DNA from 3 places in the Methylobacterium sp. yr668 genome. Region 3 is predicted to be linked to each of the others. Evidence: riboswitches for the same ligand, from Rfam matches in the RefSeq annotation. Region 3 holds a riboswitch; each other region holds the start of a gene.
What was found. Region 3 has a riboswitch for cobalamin ahead of BM419_RS14540 (TonB-dependent siderophore receptor). Riboswitches for the same ligand answer to the same signal wherever they lie in the genome.
Positions count from the first base shown of each region.

Region 1: linked by a shared signal. The riboswitch ahead of BM419_RS02985 (TonB-dependent receptor) and the one ahead of BM419_RS14540 (TonB-dependent siderophore receptor) in region 3 are both predicted to bind cobalamin.
Region 2: linked by a shared signal. The riboswitch ahead of BM419_RS30510 (TonB-dependent receptor plug domain-containing protein) and the one ahead of BM419_RS14540 (TonB-dependent siderophore receptor) in region 3 are both predicted to bind cobalamin.

Region 1 covers NZ_FOZY01000002.1:100,381-106,941, reverse strand. The annotation lists gene BM419_RS03010 (HAD-IA family hydrolase) at 1-659, opposite strand, end outside; gene BM419_RS03005 (hypothetical protein) at 742-1,122, opposite strand; gene BM419_RS03000 (alpha/beta fold hydrolase) at 1,325-2,038, shown strand; gene BM419_RS02995 (RluA family pseudouridine synthase) at 2,005-3,405, opposite strand; partial or broken gene BM419_RS02990 (NUDIX domain-containing protein) at 3,548-4,016, opposite strand; cobalamin riboswitch at 4,121-4,314, shown strand; gene BM419_RS02985 (TonB-dependent receptor) at 4,599-6,561, shown strand, end outside.
Region 2 covers NZ_FOZY01000061.1:1,648-8,208, forward strand. The annotation lists gene BM419_RS30500 (TonB-dependent receptor) at 1-1,295, shown strand, start outside; partial or broken gene BM419_RS30505 (HoxN/HupN/NixA family nickel/cobalt transporter) at 1,643-2,707, shown strand; cobalamin riboswitch at 2,805-3,014, shown strand; gene BM419_RS30510 (TonB-dependent receptor plug domain-containing protein) at 3,133-5,103, shown strand; gene BM419_RS30515 (ABC transporter substrate-binding protein) at 5,112-5,945, shown strand; gene BM419_RS30520 (FecCD family ABC transporter permease) at 5,942-6,561, shown strand, end outside.
Region 3 covers NZ_FOZY01000010.1:7,647-14,207, reverse strand. The annotation lists partial or broken gene BM419_RS14545 (aminotransferase class III-fold pyridoxal phosphate-dependent enzyme) at 816-1,499, shown strand; gene BM419_RS31945 (hypothetical protein) at 1,705-2,595, shown strand; cobalamin riboswitch at 3,075-3,268, shown strand; gene BM419_RS14540 (TonB-dependent siderophore receptor) at 3,450-5,507, shown strand; gene BM419_RS14535 (acetyltransferase domain-containing protein) at 5,507-6,561, shown strand, end outside.

The DNA.
Region 1 (6,561 bases), on a different contig from region 3:
CCGGTCGCGAGCCCCTCGAGGAGCAGCGCCTCCAGCGCGGCGGCACTCGGGACCACCGTCACGGCCCCGGCCCCGTAGAGCGCGTCCGGCGGATGGTAGCCCCAGGCGACCCCGACGGCCGTTGCACCGGCCGCCACGCCCATGGCGATGTCGAAGGTGGTGTCGCCGACCATCACGGTGGCCTCGGGCTCGCAGCCGGCCTCGCGGATCGCCTGCTGCAGCATGGTCGGATCCGGCTTCGACGGCGCGTCGTCGGCGCTCTGGGTCGTGGCGAACCAGTCCGCCCAGCCGTAATGCGCGATCAGCCGGTCGACACCGCGCCGCGACTTCCCGGTGGCGAGGCCGATCAGCACGTCGGAGCGCCCGTGCAGCCGGGTCAGCAGGTCGGCCATGCCGGGGAACAGGGGCTCCTCGTGGGCGGGGTCGAGCCGCAGGCGGTTGTAGGCCTGCTTGTAGCTCTCCGAGAGTTCCGCGACCGGGCCGTCCTCGCCGACGAGGCGCCGGAAGGCCTGCGGCAGCGACAGGCCGACCACCGAAAGGGCCTCCCGCCGCCCGGGCGCCGGCAGACCGTTCTCCGCGAACGCCACCTCCTGGGCCGCCACGATCAGGTGCTGGCTGTCGACGAGGGTGCCGTCGACGTCGAAGACGACGAGCCTCATCGCGACCGACGCGCCGGAAGTCGCGCCGGAAGTCGCGCCGCGAGCCGCCCCGACGGCACGGGTGAAAGGAGGCGGGTCCCCGTCACGGCTTCCGGCCCGGCTGGGCCGGCGCGGCCGCGGCGGGCTGGCCGCCGGGGATCCGGGTCCGCTCGTAGCCGAGCCGGCACCGGATCAGGAAGCGCCGGCGCTTGCCGCCGCGCAACCCGCGCTGATGCGAGGCGCGGTTGCAGGCCGCGTAGGAGCGCCGCCGGCGCTCCGCGCGGGCACTGTTGGCGGTGCGCGGGGCGGCCTGCGCGGGCGCCGCGCCCGGGGCGGGCGCCGGGGCCGGATGCGGGGTCGCCGTCTCGGGGGGGTGGGTGCCGTTCGCCGTCGGCGCCGCCCTGGTCGTCTCGCCCGGCGCGGCATGCGCGATCGGCCCGGTGAGGCACAGGGCGGCGAGGCAGGCCAGCATCGCGAGCTTCATGTGTCAGGGTCTCGAACCGCCGGGAACAGGCCCCGCGGCGGATCGGCGGGGCGCGGGGCAGCATATGAGGCGGCGCGGCCGGTTGCCAAGGCATGCGCCGTGCGGGACGCCCGGACCGCACCCGACTTTCACCGGAGATGCCGCGGCCCTGACGGGCGCTCGCGTGACGGTTATCTGGGGGGACGGCAAGGGTGATCCGGCGATGAACCTCGTGCTGCTGCCCGGCTTCATGACCGATGCCGACCTCTGGTCGGACGTGGTCGCGCGCCTCGCCGAGGTGGGTCCGATCACGCACGGCGACCTCGCGCGGGACGCCGCCATCGCCGACATGGCGCGCCGCGTCGTCGCGGAGGCGCCGCCGCGCTTCGGGCTCGTCGGCTTCTCCATGGGCGGCTACGTCGCCCGCGCGGTCGCCCGGCTCGTGCCGGACCGAATGGAGGCGCTGGTCCTCGTCGCCACCTCGTCGCGGGCCGACACGCCGGCCCAGGCGCGCCGGAAGGCCGCCGCGGTCGCCCATATCCGCCAGCAGGGCTACCGGGGCCTCAGCCGGTCGGCGATCCTCCAGTCGGTGCACCCGGACCGCGCCGGCGACGGCGCCCTCCTGAGCCGGATCCGGCAGATGGGCGACCGGCTCGGCGGAGAGGTCTTCCTGCGCCAGGCCGGGCAGGCGCGCGAATCCGATGGCGACCGCCTCGGCGCGATCGGCTGCCCGACCCTGGTCGTGGCGGCGGCCCAGGACGCCCTGCGCAGCCTCGACGAGGCGCGGGAGCTCCGCGACGGCATCCCGGGCGCGACGCTGAGGGTGATCGACGGGTCGGGCCACATGCTGCCGCTCGAGGCCCCGGACGCGCTGGCGGACGCGATCGTGCCCTGGCTGCGGGCTCAGGCCTCCGGAGCCTCGACGATCGGGTCGTAGCGGGCGGCGTCGAAGCCCAGGAGGTTCCAGCTCTGCGCCATGTGGGGCGGGAGCGGCGCGCTCACGTCGACCGGCTTGCCGGTCCGCGGGTGCGGGATGACGATCCGCCGGGCGAGCAGGTGGAGGCGGTTCTGGATGCCGCCCGGCAGCTCCCAGTTCTCGACGGAGAAGTATTTCGGGTCGCCCACGATCGGGTGGCCGATATGGGCAGCGTGGGCGCGCAGCTGGTGCGTGCGGCCGGTGACCGGCTTGAACGACAGCCAGGACAGCTTCTGGGCCGCCTGATCGACCATCGCGTAGTAGGTCAGCGCGTGGCTCGCGCCCTCGTCGCCGTGCTTGGCGACCCGCATCCGCGCGTCTGCGTCGGTGGGCTCCTCCTTGGCGAGGTAGGTCGAGACGCGCCCCTGCCGGACCCGCGGCACGCCCGCGGTGAGCGCCCAGTAGATCTTCCGCGCCGCCCGGGACCGGAAGCTCTTGGCCAGCGTCGCGGCGGCGAGCCGGGTCTTGGCGATGATCAGGCACCCGGCCGTGTCCTTGTCCAGCCGGTGGACGAGGCGCGGCTTCTGGCCGTCCGGACCCGTGAGGGCGGCGAGCAGGCCGTCCACGTGCCGGACCGTCCCCGAACCGCCCTGGACCGCGAGGCCGAAGGGCTTGTTGAGGATCATCATGTCGGCATCCTCGTAGAGGATCAGCGACCGGATGAAGGCGGCGTCGTCCTGCTCGCGGGCGGCGCTGCGCGGCCGCTCGGTGGGCTGGTCGAGGCGCAGCGGCGGCATGCGCACGCTCATGCCCGGCTCCAGCCGGTCGTTCGGCTTGGCGCGCTTGCCGTCGACCCGCAACTCGCCCTTGCGGACGATGGTCTGCACGCGGGTGAAGGGCAGGAGCGGGAAGCGGGCGGTGAGGAAGCGGTCGATCCGCATCCCGGCCTCGTCCGGCTCGACGGTCAGGGTCTGCACGCCGGAGGCGAGGGTCGCGGAGGCGGCGGCGCGCTGCTCGCGCCGGGTCGGACCGGGCGCGGGGGCAGAGGCGAGGGCCGGGGAGGGGGCCGCCGAGCGCTTGGCCGGCGGCCGGCCGCCGGGCTTGCCCGCCGCGGCGTCGCGCGGTGCGGCGGCGTCGCGGCGCGGCTTCGGCGGCCGGGCCGGCGCCGGGGCCGCAGCGGCCTGCGCGCCCCAGGGATCGCGGGTGCCGGCATCCTCGCCGCGGTTGCGGGCCGCGCGCTCGGCGGCGTCGCGGGCGCTGGTGCGCGGGCCCGTGCGGGCGCGGCCGTCGGCCTGGGCCTTGCCGCCCCTGAACTTGCTGGCGCTGGACTTGCCGGCCTGAGGCTTGCGCCCCGTCGGCCCGCCGCTTCTGGGAGGTCGTATCGTCATGCTTCCGCCGGCACCCGTCTCCGCGTCGGACGGAGCGTCCGGGCGCATGGGCCGCGGCGTCGCGGACGTCCGGACCGATGGGATTGCCCGGCTGTAGCATCGCCCGCGCCGAGCGGCAAAGGCGGTGGGCCGGCCCGGTCCGTCAGGGCTCCGCGCGCCAGGCGTCGCGGAGGCGGGCCTTCAGGCCGGCGGGGAAGAGGTCGGGACCGCCCGGCACGTCGAGCCCGTCCAGATCGCACCACCGCGCCACGCAGGCGGTGCCGGAATCCTCGTGGAAGACGAAGCGCTCCTGCCCGTCGAACCGCCCCGGCGGCAGGGCGACGGGGAACAGGAACAGCACCTCGTGCCCGACCTGCCCCTCGTGCGTGAAGATGTTCTCCACGACGCGGGGGGCCGCCGAGCACCGAGACGGTGACGCCGAGCTCCTCCCGGAACTCCCGGATCAGGGCGTCCTCGACCCGCTCGCCGAACGCGACGCTGCCGCCGAGCGGCCGGACGCCTTTCAGCCGCCCGTCATCCGCGCGGACCTCGGCCACGAGCAGGCTGTTGCCGCGCCGGGGCAGACCCAGCGCCTTCACGCGAATCTCCGCAGGGGGCCGCCAGACCGTCATCCCGCAGGTGCTAGCCCGTCGTCGGCGAGGCCGCAACGGACCGGCGCACAGCGCGCCGATCCACGGCAACAACCGGACACACGGTTGACGCCCGCCCCCGCTACGGCCAAGCTGTGTTCGACGGTTCCCCTCGGGGATCAAAAGGGAACGCGGTGAGGGGTTCGCCCCGAAGCCGCGGCTGCCCCCGCAACTGTAAGCGGCGAGCCCTTCACCACCACGTCACTGGGTCACCCCGGGAAGACGGTGCGAGGGCGGCGACCCGCGAGCCAGGAGACCTGCCGTCAGCCGTGGTCACACGCGAAACGCGCCGGGCGGGGTGTCCTGGCGGGTGTCGAGGCGCCGCCAGTCCCGAGGGGAGGCGGCCGCCGAGGCCTCGTTCGCGGTGACGTGCCACAGCAAGCGCGCCCGCGACGCCGTTCCCCATGCCCGTCTCCGCCGTCTCGAACCCCTCGAGCCCTGTCGCAGGACGCCGTCGCGCGCCCGCACGGGCAGAGGCTACCGGACAGCGAGCGCATTGTAATGTTATTACAATGCTTGTAGGACGCGGGGGCCGGCGCGCGCCGTGCACGGACCGCTTTCCCCATGTCTCCATCGACCCATCGCTCCCGCCCCGGCGGGCGGGCCCCGCTCTGCGGCGTTCTCCTCGCGCTCCTCGCCAGTCCGACCGCTGCCCAGGAGGCGGTCACGCTGGATGAGCTGTCCGTCGCCGGCGCGGGCGGCGACCCGAGCCGCCTGCCGCCGAATGGCCTCAACCTGCGCACCCCCGACCGGACCGCGAGCCGCCTCGGCCTGACGCCGCTGGAGACGCCGGCCAGCCTCGACATCGTGTCGGGCGAGACCGCGCGGCTGCGCGGCCAGGACACGATCGCCGAGGCCGTGACTCAGGACGCGACCGGCATCACCACCATCGCGGCGCCCGGCAACGGCAACGGCGCGTTCACGTCCCGCGGCTTCGCCGGCCCGAACTCGATCCAGCAGCTCTACGACGGCACCCGCTTCTACGTCGGCGCCAACACCGTGACCTTCCCGTTCGACACGTGGAACGTCGAGCGGATCGAGGTGCTGCGCGGGCCGTCCTCGGTGCTCTACGGCGACGGCGCCATCGGCGGCGTCATCAACGTGGTGCCCAAGAAGCCGGTCTTCGTGCCGATCAACGCCGCCCGCGCGGTGATCGGCACCGACGGGGTCGCGCGGCTCGCCCTCGATTCCGGCGGCCCGCTGGGCCAGGCTGAGTACGGCGACACCTTCGCGTACCGCCTCAACGTCAGCGGCAACCGCGCCGACGGCTGGATGCGGCCGGAGGGCGATTTCCGCAACCTCGCGGTCTCCGCCGCCCTGCTGTTCCGGCCGAGCGCCGACCTCGCCTTCACCCTGAGCCACGATCTCGGCTACCAGGAGCCCGCCCGCTACTGGGGCACCCCGCTGGTCGAGGGACGGATCCCGGATCTCATCCGGTTCAACAACTACAACGTCCGCGACGCGAAGATCACCTGGGCCGACAACTGGACCCAGCTCAAGACCGAGTGGTCCCCCTCGGCCGACATCACGATCCGCAACACCGCCTACCGGCTGACCAGCCGGCGCCACTGGCTCGACGTCGAGCAGTACAGCTACAACCGCGGCACCGGGCTCGTGGACCGGGGCGACTACCTGGAGATCTACCACAGCCAGGAGCAGGTCGGAGACCGCCTCGACGCGACGTTCCGGGGCAGCCTGTTCGGGCTGCCGAACCAGTTCGTGGCCGGCTTCGACGTGAATCACATCGACTTCCGCCACACCAACAACTTCTACTTCGACCAGACCACGAGCGTGCCGCTCACCGGCTACGATCCGGGCCTGTTCCCACAGAACGGCCGGGCGCGCCCGGCCTACGCGACACAGACGAGCCAGGCCTCGGTCTTCGCCGAGGACCGGGTGATCCTGTCGGAGAAGCTGTCGTTCCTCACCGGCGTGCGCCTCGACGTGCCGACGCTGAACCGCGAGGACCTGCAGACGGGATCGCGGTTCGAGAAGACCTATCGGGCGCTCGGCTACCGGTTCGGCCTCGTCTACAACCCGACGCCGGACAGCGCGCTCTACGCCCAGTACAGCTTCGCCACAGACCCGGTGAACAGCCTGATCACGCTGTCGCAGTCGCTGGCGGGCTTCAAGCTCGCGACCGGCGATCAGGTCGAGATCGGCGCCAAGGGTCTGGCCTTCGACGGCGCCCTCGAATGGACCGTCGCGGGCTACCGGATCGTCAAGGACAACCTGATCTCGGCGATCCCCGGCCAGCCGACGCTGTCCACGCAGGTGGGGAGCCAGTCCTCGCAGGGCTTCGAGCTGGCGCTCGGCTGGCGCTTCGCGCCGGGCTGGCGGCTCGACGGCAACCTCGCGCTCCTCCACGCGCAGTACGACCGGTTCGACCAGACGGTGAACGGCGCCACCGTCTCGTATGCCGGCAACCAGCCGATCGACGTGCCCGAGCGCGTGGCCAACCTCTGGCTGACCTGGGACGTCACCCGCGACTGGACCGCGCGGGTCGGACTGCAGAACGTCGGGCAGG
Region 2 (6,561 bases), on a different contig from region 3:
TGGCCGAGGGGCTGATCAGCCGCTACGGCACGATCAACCCGACCGACGGTGGTGACACCTCTCGGTTCTCCCTGTCGGGACGGTTCAGCGCAACGGACGACACCGGCGTGACGCGGGCCTCGGCCTACGTCATCCGCTCCCAGCTCAACCTGTTCAACGACTTCACCTACTTCCTGAACGACCCGGTCAACGGCGACCAGTTCCACCAGCTCGACCAGCGCATCATCGGCGGCGGCGAGGCCCTGCACATCTTCCAGGGCGACCTCTTCGGCCTGCCCATGGAAAACGAGATCGGCGTTCAGACTCGCACGGACTCGATCCGGGTCGGCCTGTTCAATACGACGAACCGGCAGTTTCGCTCGGGCGTGCTCGACGACCGGGTGCTGGAGACGAGCGGGGCGTTCTACTTCGACAACCGGGTGCGCTGGACCGACTGGCTGCGCACCAGCGTCGGCTTCCGGGCCGATGGCTACTACGCAAGCGTCGTCTCGGACACGCCCGCCAATTCCGGCAAGGCGCGGGACGCCATCGTGAACCCGAAGCTCGGCCTCGTCCTGGGCCCGTGGTTCGACACCGAACTCTTCGTGAACTACGGCGGCGGCTTCCACTCGAACGACGTGCGCGGTGTGACCGCCACCGTCGATCCGACGTCGTCGCTGTTCAACACCACACGCTCGCCCTTCCTCGTGCCCTCCACGGGTTACGAGATCGGCCTGCGCAACCGCTCCATCGCCGGGCTGGAGACGAGCCTCGCCCTGTTCCGGCTCGATTTCGCATCGGAGAACCTGTTCCAGGGCGACACCGGCACGACCGAACCGAGCCGCCCGACCCGGCGCTTCGGCGTGGAATGGACCAATCGCTACGCGGTGACGTCCTGGCTCTCGCTGGAGGGCGACCTCACCATCACCAATGCCCGCTTCTCTGACTACGACCCGGTGGGCAACCGGGTCCCGGAAGCTCCCACCACCATCGCCTCTGCGGGCATCACATTCGGCGAGCCGCTCGGCTGGTTCGGCTCCCTTCGCTTCCGTTACTTCGGGCCACGGCCGCTGATCGAGGACAACTCCATCCGCTCGCGCCCGACCGCGCTCTTCAACGGCCGGGTTGGCTACGCCTTCGAGAACGGCGTCAGCGTCTCCTTGGACGTATTGAATCTGACGAACAGCAAATCCGACCAGATCACCTACGCCTACGTCTCGCGCTTGCCCGGCGAGCCGGCCGAGGGGCTGATCGACCGCGTGTTCCATCCCGTCGAGCCCACGGCGGTGCGCCTCACCATCGCCGGGCGGTTCTGATGCAGAAGGTTCAAGGCGCTGGCGTCTTCACGAACGTCCAGACCTTGAGCGGGCGCATCAGCCGAGTTCATGACGCGTACGCCAGTGCAACTCGCGTTCGACTTGCTCCCGAATGTCAGGGCGAAGCGCGCCGCAGGCCATTTTTCGTTGCAGGCTTTCTTTGGTGTACCCGGCAGAAGGGCGCTCGTTCGACCATCGTTGACGGACCGCGTCCAAGGCAGAATTCGTCGGCATCATCTGGTGCGAGCAAGGGGAGCCTCGGTGGCGACCTTTTGAAGGCCCCTTCCATTGTCGGCAAGTCGCGCCTGTGGCTGAGGGACGATGATGCAGTCATCTGAAGCGAAGTGATGGTCGGTACCATTCGCAATCGAGAAGCGAGGCCTCGCTCGATTAGAAGCAGGGTCGCGCTGCTTTACCTCGTCCTGATCGCGGCCAACATCGCCGCTTGGTTGTGGGCCTACAGCCTGTTCGCAGGCCAGCCGGCCCTGCTCTCGACCGCGCTGCTGGCCTACGTCTTCGGGCTGCGCCACGCGGTCGATCCCGACCACATCGCCGCCATCGACAACGTCACGCGCAAGCTGATGCAGGCGGGCCAGCGGCCGGTCTCGGTCGGCTTCTGGTTCGCCCTCGGCCATTCCACCGTCGTGGTGGTGGCCGCGGCTGCGGTTGCGCTAGCCGCGACCAGCCTGATCACGGCCTCGGAAGGCTACCGGGAGCTAGGCGGCCTGATCGGCACCGGCGTCTCGGCCGCCTTCCTGATCCTCATCGGCCTCGTCAATCTCGTCGTCCTCGCGGGCGTCTGGCGCGCGTTCCGGCAGGTGCGGCGCACCGGCCGCTACGTCGAGGCCGACCTCGACATGCTGCTCGCCAACCAGGGCGTGCTCGCCCGGATACTGCGGCCGCTCTTCCGCCTCGTGACGCGCTCCTGGCACATGTACCCGCTGGGCCTGCTCTTCGCGCTCGGCTTCGACACCGCCACGGAGGTGAGCCTCTTCGGGCTCTCGGCCGCTCAGGCGAGCCAGGGTACGGACCTCTGGACGATCCTTGTCTTCCCGGCCCTCTTCACCGCTGGGATGACCTTGGTCGACGCGACCGACGGCGTGCTGATGCTCGGCGCCTACAGCTGGGCCTATGTCCAGCCCATGCGCAAGCTGTTCTACAACCTCACCATCACCCTCGTGTCGGTGGCTGTCGCGCTGGTGGTCGGCACGCTGGAGGCGCTGAACCTCCTGGCGGACAAGCTCAACCTCTAGGGCTGGTTCTGGCAACGGGTAGCCGCGATCAACGACCATTTCGGTGTGCTTGGCTTCGGCATCGTCGGCCTGTTCGCGGCGGCTTGGCTCCTGTCGTTCCTCGTCTACCGCCTCGGTGGGTTCGACCGTATCGACGTAAGACCTGCAGATGCCCCCTGACCACTCACGGGCACCTGTCAGGACAACGACCGACCCGTCCAGGATGCCACACATCTGAACAACGTGTTTCCGCGCGTTGACGAATAGACGCATCGCATCCTAGCTTGAGCATGACGGTTCCCCTCGGGGATCAAAAGGGAACGCGGTGAGGCCACGCCCGTGAGGGCTCGACCGATGCCGCGGCTGCCCCCGCAACTGTAAGCGGCGAGTCCTTCATCACGACGTCACTGGGCGGCCTCGCCCGGGAAGACGATGAGAGGGCGACGACCCGCGAGCCAGGAGACCTGCCGTCAGCCGTGGTCACACGCGGAGCTTGCCGGGCGGGGTGTCCTGGGAGGTGTCGCGGCGCCGTGGTTCCCTTGAGGACGCGGCCGCCGAGGCCTCGTTCGCGGTGACGTGCCACAGCCGTCCCCCGAGGCCGTCCCGTGTCCTGTCCCGTTCCCTCCGCGCTCCGGCGCACGCTGGCGCTGTCCTGCGCCGCATCCGCATTGCTCGCCTCCATCCCCGCCCTCGCGCAGCAGGTCGCCGCGCCCTTCGCGGATGCCCAGGGAGGCGCCCAGGCCGCGGTCTCCCTGTCCGAGATCTCGGTCTCCGCCACCGGCGTGCCAACGCCGATCGCCAACACGGGATCGAGCGTCACCGTGCTCACCGACCGCCTGCTTCAGGAGCAGCAGCGCCGGACGGTGCCGGATGCCCTGCAGCAGGTGCCGGGCCTCAACGTCGTTCAGACCGGCGGCGCCGGCGGCCAGACCTCGGTCTTCATCCGCGGCACCAACTCGAACCACGTGAAGGTCCAGATCGACGGCATCGACGTCAACGACCCCTCGACCCCGAACCGCGCCTTCGACTTCAGCCAGTTGCAGACCTACGACCTCTCGCGGATCGAGGTGCTGCGCGGGCCCCAGAGCGGCCTCTACGGAGCCGACGCCATCGGCGGCGTGATCTCCGTCGTGACCAAACGTGGCGAAGGGCCGGCACGGGCGACGGCGACCGTCGAGGGCGGCTCGTTCGGCACCTTCAATCAGTTCGGCAACATATCGGGTTCGGAGGGGATCTTCGACTACTCGGTGTCGGTCGGCCACATCCGGCAATCCGCCGTCCAGGTCACCCCCTTCGAGCTGCTGCCCCGCGGCGTGCCGCTGCGGACCGCCTTCACCGACATCAAGACGGTCTCGACCAAGCTCGGGGCGCAACTTACCGATGAGTTCCGCCTCAACTACGTCCTGCGTTTCTCCGACAGTGCCTATCTCGACCAGGCCGATGGTGGCTTCCCGTACGTGCCGCTGCCGTACCGGAACCTCAACGATCAGCAGCAGCTGATCATGAGGGGCGAGGCCGAGTGGACGCCGGTACCGGGCTTCCACAACGTCTTCGGGGCGAACTACTCCAAGTTCGACCGCCTGTTCGCCGGCCCGCTGGACCCACTCGCGCCGCCGACGCCGACGACCTACCTCGGTGAACGAACCCGGTTCGATTACCGCGGCGACTGGCAATTCTCACCCGGCACCCTCGTGCTGTTCGGTGCCCAGCGCGAGGATGAGCGCTTCGAGACGACCGGCATCGACCGGTCCAACGGCAACACCGCCGGCTTCGCCGAGCTTCAGACCACGCCGTTCGCGGGAGCCGCGCTGGTCGCCAACATCCGCCACGATGCGAACGACCAATTCGGCGGCGCGACCACCTACCGGGTGGCGCCGAGCTACATCGTGCCCGGCACCGGGACCCGCCTGAAGGGCAGCGTCGGCACCGGCTTCAAGCCGCCGACCCTGAGCCAGCTTTATCAGGACTACCCGGGCTTTCGCTTCTTCGGGAACCCCAACCTGCGGCCGGAGGAAAGCTTTGGGTTCGACGGCGGCTTCGAGCAGCCGCTGTTCGACGGGTTCATGACCGTGGGCGCGACCTACTATCAGACCGACTTCAAGAACCTGATCCAGACGGCCTACTACCCGACATTCTCGACCAACGTGAACGTCGGTCGGGCCACGGCCTACGGCACCGAGAGCTTCGTCGCCCTGCGTTTCAACGAGTTCTGGAGCGGGCGGCTGGACTGGACCACCACGGTGACCAAGGACGAGATCGCCCACCAAGAACTGCTGCGCCGGCCACGCAACAAGGTCAGCGCGACCGCGATCTGGAACCTGATGCCGGGCCTGACCATGACCGGCACGCTCATCGTGCTTGGGTCGTTCGTGGACGGCAACCGCGACTTCTCCGTGCCCCGCCTGAAAGCCCCCGGCTTCACGCTGGTGAACCTATCGGTCAACTACGCCTGGAGCGAGACCCTGACGGTGTTCGGGCGGATCGATAACCTGTTCGACCAGCGCTACCAGAACCCGACCGGCTTCCAGGGGCCGGGGCTCGCCGTCTACGGCGGCGTCCGCGTGACGTCGTTTTGAGGTCGCGGATGCCGTCGCGATTCGGGATCGCCCTCGCGGTGATCCTGTCCGCCGTTCCCATGGTCGCGGCGGCGGCACCCGTGCGGGTGGTCTCGATGAACCTGTGCGCCGACGAGCTCGTGCTACGGCTTGCCGACCGCGACCAGGTTCTGGCCGTCACCTACCTCGCCCAAGATCCGCGCGGGTCGACGGTCGCGAGCGAGGCGGTCGGGCTGCCGGTGACGCGGGGCCTTACGGAGGAAGTCGTGGCTCTGAAGCCCGACCTCGTGATCGCCGGAGCCTTCACGACGCGCACGACGGTGGGCATGCTCAAGCGCGTCGGCGCCCCCGTGCTCGAACTCGGCGTGCCGGCCGACCTGGACGGCGTCCGCGCCCAGATCCGGCAGGTTGCGTCAGCTCTCGGCCATCCCGAGCGGGGCGAGGCGATGATCGCAACGCTCGACGCACGTCTCGCCGCCATCGTGCCGGCCAGGAAGCCCCTGCGCGCCTTGGTGATGCGTCCGAACGCCTTCACGGTCGCGCCCGGTGGGCTCGGGGACGCGCTGATCCGCGCCGCCGGCCTCGTCAATGTCTCGGCCGAAATTGGGCGTGACCGCTTCGGGGAGGTGCCCCTCGAAGCGGCGGCGCTCTCGAACCCGGACCTGATCGTCGTCGACGGCGGCACGCCGGGCTGGCCATCCTTGGCCGACACGCTGCTCCACCATCCCGTCTTCAAGGCCCTCGCGCTGGCGCACCGGACGGTCGACATCCCGAACCGCTTCTGGACCTGTCCGGGGCCACAGGTCGCGGAGGTCGTGGCGCGCCTCGCCGACGCAGCGAATGCGCAGGCGCCCCGGCCATGAACGCGCCGGTCACCTCGCTCCGTCCAAAGGCCTCCCGTCGCCACGGTACGCCGCGCGCCAGGCGAACCGTCATAGCCGTCCTAGGTCTCACCACCCTGGCGCTGACCCTCGCCTCCATCGCCATCGGCTACGCGCCCTTCAACGTGCCCGCCGCCTTCGCGGACCTCGTCGCCGGTCGCACGACGCTCTCGGCCCTGGTCCTTTGGGAGCTACGTGTTCCACGCGCCCTGCTCGGAGCCCTGGTCGGCTTCAGCCTCGGCCTGACCGGCGCGGCGATGCAGGGCTACCTGCGCAACCCGCTCGCGGACCCCGGCATCCTCGGCATCTCGTCGGCGGCGGCGCTCGGCGCGGTGATCGTGTTCTACGGCGGTTTCGCCGCCACTATGAGCCTTGCTCTGCCGCTCGGCGGCATCGCCGGCGCCGGCATTGCCGCGCTCCTCCTGAACGCGCTCGCCGCCCGCGGCAGCAGCACCCTCGGGCTGATCCTCGCAGGGGTCGGGCTGTCGAGCCTAGCCGGGGCTTTGACCGCGCTGGCGCTGAACCTGTCGCCGAACCCCTACGCGGCCCTGGAGATCGTGTTCTGGCTGATGGGCTCGCTCAGCGACCGTAGCCTGGA
Region 3 (6,561 bases):
AAGTGTACAACGGGTTAGCTGCACAAACGCGGCCTCGCTGACGAAAGACCTTGAGGGGCCGTACAACGCGCGTACAACGGGCGTCTGCTCATTTGACGGTGACGGTGCTGATGGAACGCGCTGCACAACCGCAATCCCGCTCCTTCCTGCGTTCCGATATCGGCAGCCTCTGACCGCGTAAGATCGATTGCTTCTTGTAGATTCGGCGACCGGCAGACGGTGCCCTGAGTATCATCATTGGCCCTATCTGGGCTTGGAGCGGCACCCAAGCCGTATTGCCGCCTTGGCGTCCGCTCGTCTCACAGTCTGAATCCCGGAGGTACGACTCCCCTCAGCTCCACCACTTTTTTTCGCGTCAGAAAAACGAGCGGTGACAATGATTTAGGAGACGATCCCCCAAGCTTTCTCCCCTGACTCCCCATTTAAAGCACGGGTTTCTCCCCACGCTTGGATGCGCGGCGCAAGTTAGTTCCTTCGTTCGGTTCCTTCGCTGTCGTGCGGTTTTCCTATATCCCGCGACGCCCTGGCACTTGCTGGGTGACACGAGGATCGCAATGCGTTCGGCTTCGTAGCACCTTCGATCGTAGCATGCGACGAAGGAACGCGCAGCACGCGCCGTTGCAGGCAGTATCACGTCGACGCCAGCCAGCCTCCGAACATCCCGACGATACGGTGATCGCAGAGCCAACTATGAGCGCGAAATCGCTCGGTAGCGGCGACTCGTGGCCGACCTGTCGTTGAAGAAAGCATGTGCTGGCGGACGTCGCCTCGGGAAACTTGTTCTCTTTTTATGACGTGATTAGAGAGAGAAAGAATGGGCGGAGCCGGTGATGGCCTCGGGCGGGGTCTGCGTCCCGCCGGAGAAATACTGGGCGAAGATCCAGGCGGTGCTGCACCGCTACGACGTGCTGCTGGTGGCCGACGAGGTGATCTGCGGCTTCGGGCGCACGGGGGCGATGTTCGGCTGCGAGACCTTCGGCATCGAGCCGGACGTGATGGTGCTCTCGAAGCTAATCTCCTCCTCGTACATGCCCCTCTCGGCGATCCTGATGAACGCGAACTTCTACGAGCCGATCGCCAACGAATCCGCCCGGCTCGGCGTGCTCGGCCACGGCTACACGGCCTCGGGCCATCCCGTCGCCACCGCGGTGGGCCTGGAGAACATCCGGATCATCGAGGAGCGCGACCTCGTGGGGAATTGCCGGCGCCTGAGCCCGCTCTTCCTCGAGCGGCTGGCGGGCCTCGCCGAGCACCCCCTGGTGAAGACGTTGCGCGGCGTCGGCCTTATCGGGGCCCTCGAGCTGAAGCCCGCGAAGGCACCCGGCGCGAAGCCCGGAGCGGCCGGCACCGCGATCCAGGCCGCCGCCCTCGAACAAGCGGTGATCGCCTCCGCCATCGGCGTTTCCTTGTGCTTCTGCCTGCCGCTGATCGTCACCGCGGAGCAGATCGGCACCATGTTCGATGCCGTCGGCCGTGCCCTCGACACGATCGCCGCGTGAGCCCGATAGACCAGATCCGCACGACGGGTCGGACCGATCTCGGCGAGATGGACGCGGCGAGTAGATCGGCGAATGTCGCCTGGTTGGGCAATTCGCTCGCGAGAAGCTTCAGCAAAATGTGCGAGCAGCATCCGGAGCATCTTGGCCTTTGACGTTTTCACAAATCCGGGTGATCTGAAGAAGGGTCTCAACTCGGAGCGCCCTTATGCCCGCCCCTTACGCCAGCCATATCGAAGCGCCACTAGGCATCGTTCGAACAACGTTGCGCGATGCCTCCTTACGCATTCTCACTGCACACGGTCGTGACCTTCAATCCGGATCCGGCACTGTCCGCTACGCTGGCGTAGCCGGGTTCAAGGTCTTCTACTTCACGGGCGAACCAGGCGTTATCGCGCGCCGGGGACCAGGCAAATGGAGCACGCCGCCAGGTCCCATACCGGATGCGGTGCAGCACCTCATCGACGTCGATGCCGGCGCACACGTGCTCGGAGTGGGCTGGCGCGGCAACGGCACTGTTCTGCACGATCGCTTCGTACGCGGCCCGTGGGAGTACGAACTTCTTCGCGCAGCCGGCATGACGGCTGGCATCCCGCAGATGAATCGTGTCGCGCCTGTTGGTCCGGGGCGCGGCAGCCGGGTGACTTGGCCGATCGAGGAGATTGTTGGCATTCGCCGAGGCCGGCTGGACTACCCGATCACCTTTGACGTGCTCGGATACTGGAAAGGCATGCCGGAGGTGGCGCCGGCAGGTACGAGCTTCGCCGATCTCGTTGCCATGGTGACAGAATGCTACGACACCTGTCGTGAGGCGGACGATGAGCCGGACAGCAGTGTTGGTTTCAGCGGCTTCGGGTTTAAGGCGTGGTTAGGTGAGCGCCCGTTCAGAGCGGGCGCTCCAAAGGGCAGGCCGGACCTCCGCTACTGGATCGCACCGCACGGCGGCGCGCGAGCAGCGGCGGCTCTGCTGCTTCTGCTGTCGCGCTCCGTATGCATGCTCGATCAGCCCTTTCTTGAACCCAGCTCGCGAGGAAAGGAGCGTGTGGCACACCTTTCGCCGTTGGCGACGCTGAGTCCGCTGCGTCCATCCTATGGTTAGGGGATCTCACGGTCTTTGTGGCGTCTGAACCTGAGCAGGACAGATTGATGCGCCGATCCTGCTACATGTCTGCCAAGTTGGCGCAAAAAGGTCCCGCAGCTCTAAGCTTTTGGTCGCCTGACGGCAATCCCATCGGTTAGGCCAAATCTTGATCCACCCTGTACGCCGCGAGGAGGTTGTCGAGCAGGTATCGAATGGCACATTGCGGCAACGGCGGCTCGTTCAATCAGCTTGGCTCGGTAGAGCAGGGTCCGCCTTCGCAGTAGGCCTATCTCGAAGCAGCCATTCCTCTTTCGGCCAGCGTCGGTCTCACCAGTAGGCCCGTCGGGATGACTGGGGTGGGTGGTTTCCGGCCAGTCAGCTTTGGAGCGTCAAACTTGAATAGCGGACGTTCGACACTCGCTAAAATGGCCAAGCTAGACAGCCGGCGTGACGGCAGAGCTATTTGGACGCCGTCGTTGACTCACGGGTTCGTGAGGCTGTAGCTGGGCCGTGACGGTTCCCTTCGGGGATCAAAAGGGAACGCGGTGAGGGTGACAGCCCGATGCCGTGGCTGCCCCCGCAACTGTAAGCGGTGAGCCCTTCACCACCATGTCACTGGGTCACCCCGGGAAGACGGTGCGAGGGCGATGACCCGCGAGCCAGGAGACCTGCCGTCAGCCGTGGTCACACGCGAAACGCGTCGGGCGGGGTGTCCTGGCGGGTGTCGAAGCGCTGCCTCGTGAGGCGGTGGCCCAGGCCTCGTTCGCGGTGACGTGCCACTGCCGTCCCGAGGTCCCAGGCCCGTGTCCCGTCCCGCTCCGCAATGGCGGCTTCGCGCATCCGTCGCATCGCTCGCGCTCGTCTCCCTTGGGTTGGCCCCAGCGACCGCCCAGGGCCTACAAGCTGACCCCGCTCCGGCCTCGGTCGTACTCGACCCGCTCTCGGTCGAGGGCAGCTACACCGCCGCCCCCACCTATCAGGTCAAAGATCTCTACAGCGGCACCAAGACGGTGACGCCGCGGCTCTCTCTGCCCCAGCAGGTTGACGTCGTGCCCCAGGAGGTCCTCCGGGACACCGCCGCCACCCGGGTCGAACGAGCGCTCGACTACGTCCCGGGCGTCAACAAGCAGAATGATTTCGGCGCCCAGAACCTCGCGCTCTACTCGGTGCGCGGCTTCGCTACCCAAGACATCTTCTTCAACGGCTTCAACATCGCCCGCGGCTACAACGGCGCGCCGGACACACAGAACGTGCAGTCCATCGAGGTGCTCAAAGGTCCGAGCGGGGCACTCTATGGACGCAGCGACCCGGGCGGCACCGTCAACATTCTGACCAAGCAGCCCGTGGCGCTGCCTTTCGTCGAGATGGGTACCCTGTTCGGGAACTTCGGCACGGCGCGCACCACCGTCGACGCCGGCGGACCGCTGAACGAGGAGGGCACCGTCCTCTACCGGTTCAACGGCGCGCTCGCCCGGCAGGACAGCTTTCGCGATTTCGTCGACGGCGACCGTGTCCTGGTCGCGCCCGTGGTGAGTTGGCTGATTAGCCCAGACACCAAGCTCACCGTCGAGGCGCAGTACCTTCGCAACCGTCAGACCTTCGACCGCGGGACGGTCGCGGTGAACAACCGCCTGGGCCTCGTCCCGCGCTCGCGATTCTTCGGTGAGCCGGGCGACGACTCGGTGTCAGAAGCCGGGATCCTGCAGATCCGCCTGGATCACGCCTTCAATGCCGACTGGCAGCTCAGGGTTGCCGGCCACTTCAACACCGGCAGCCTGACCGGCCTGCAGACAGGCGCAACCGGCCTCCTCGACGACGGCCGCACCCTGCTGCGCGAGTTCCGCCGGCACGACTTCACCTGGGGCGTCGCCATCGGGCAGGCCGAGCTCGTCGGGCACTTCGATACCGGGCCGTTCGCGCACACAGTGCTGCTCGGCCTTGAGCACGAGCGCTACAACAGCACCGAGAACCTGCTGCGCTCGACGCCGCGGCTCGACCCGTTCGCCATCGACCTGTTCAACCCGGTCTACGGCCAGCCCAAGCCGCCCTTCACGCGGCGCTACAGCGCGAGCGAGAACGTCGGGAACACCGCCGTCTACGTGCAGGACCAGATCGCGCTCAGCCCGCAATGGAAGCTGCTCCTCGGCAACCGGACCGACTTCTACAACCAGACCTTCCGCGACAAGGTCGGCAACGAGCGGACGGAGCAGGACCGGACCGGCTTCTCACCGCGTGCGGGTCTCGTCTACCAGCCGCTCTCCTTCCTCTCGTTCTACGGCAACGTGGCGGCCTCGTTCCGACCCAACACCGGCTTCGATATCGCGACCCGACCCTTCGCCCCCGAGACCGGCTTCGGCTACGAGGCCGGCGTCAAGCTCGATCTCTTCACCGGCCTGAGCGTGACCGGCGCGGCCTTCCACATCGAGAAGGAGAACGTCCTCACGACCGACCCGAGGGACTTCTTCTTCCAGATTGCCGCCGGCGCCGTGCGTAGCCAGGGCTTCGACCTGAGCTTCGTCGGACAGGTTACACCCGAGTTCCGGGTTATCGGCGGCTATGCCTTCATCGACGCGGCGGTGACCCGCGACGAGGTCCTGCGGGTCGGCTCGCCGCTGCTCAACATCCCGCGCCACTCGGGCAGCCTGCTCGGCGTCTACGAGGTCCAGGCCGGCGACTGGAAGGGTTTTGGGTTCGGCGGTGGCATCCGCGCGGTCGGCGCGCGCCTTGGGGACAGCGGCAACGAGCGGTTCCGGCTCCCGGGCTACGTGTTGACCGATGCCCTGGCCTACTACCGCTACGAGAACCTGCGCTTCGGGCTCAACGTCGATAATCTCTTCGATGAGACCTATTACGAGCGCTCCTACAACGCCTTCTGGGTCGGCGTCGGCGAGCCCCGACGGGTGACCGTCAGCATGACGGCGCGGTTCTGATGAGTGTGCATCCGGGCACGCTGGGGGCGCCGGCGGAGAAATCGGTCAGGACCGGACGCATCGTCTCCATCGATGCCCTGCGCGGGCTGGTAATGGTGCTGATGCTCCTCGACCACCTGCGTGAAACCTGGTTCCTGCACGTGCCGGTCGCCGACCCGATGGATGCCAGGACCGCCCTGCCGGGCCTGTATCTCGCGCGCCTCGCGGTTAGCCTGTGCGCGCCCATCTTCATCGCGCTCACGGGGGTGGCCGCGTACCTGTTCAGCACCCGGCACACCCTGGCGGAGACGCGCGCCTTCCTCGTGAAGCGCGGCCTCGTGCTGATGGCTCTGGAGGTCTTCTACCTCTCGGAGCTATACTGGGGCGTCGCCAGCCCGACCCTTTGGCTTCAGGTGATCTGGTGCATCGGCGTGAGCATGATCGTCCTGGCGGCGATGATCGGCCTGCCGCGCTCGGTTCTCTTCGCGGTCGGGACGCTGATCGTTTGCGGGCACAATCTCCTCGACCCCATCCAACTCCGGCCCGATGATCCCTTCTTCGCCGCCTGGGCCATGCTGCACCAGCGCGACGTCATCGCGCTCCCATTCGGTCTGGTGGCCAAGACGACCTACCCGGTGCTTCCCTGGATCGGGGTCATCGCTCTCGGCTATGCCATCGGCCCGTGGTTCTTGCCCGGCGTCGCCCCACGGACGCGCGTGCGCCGATTTGCGGCCATCGGCATCACGATGCTGGTCGCCTTCGCGGTGCTACGCCTGGCGAACGGCTACGGAGACAAACCGTGGTTCGTCGTCGACGAGGACGCCCTGCGGACCGCGATGAGCTTCTGCTCGTTGACGAAGTATCCGCCCTCGCTGCTGTTCCTGCTCCTGACGCTCGGGATCGGGGCGCTATTGCTGGTCATGTTGGAGCGCCTGGGCGACCGCCCGGTCGTCGCGGCGCTGGCGGTGTTCGGAGGCGCGCCGCTCTTCTTCTACGTGGTCCATCTCACGGTTCTACGGCTGCTCTACCATGGCGCTTTCGCGCTCTGGGGCCCGACGCAGGGCACCGTGTTCGC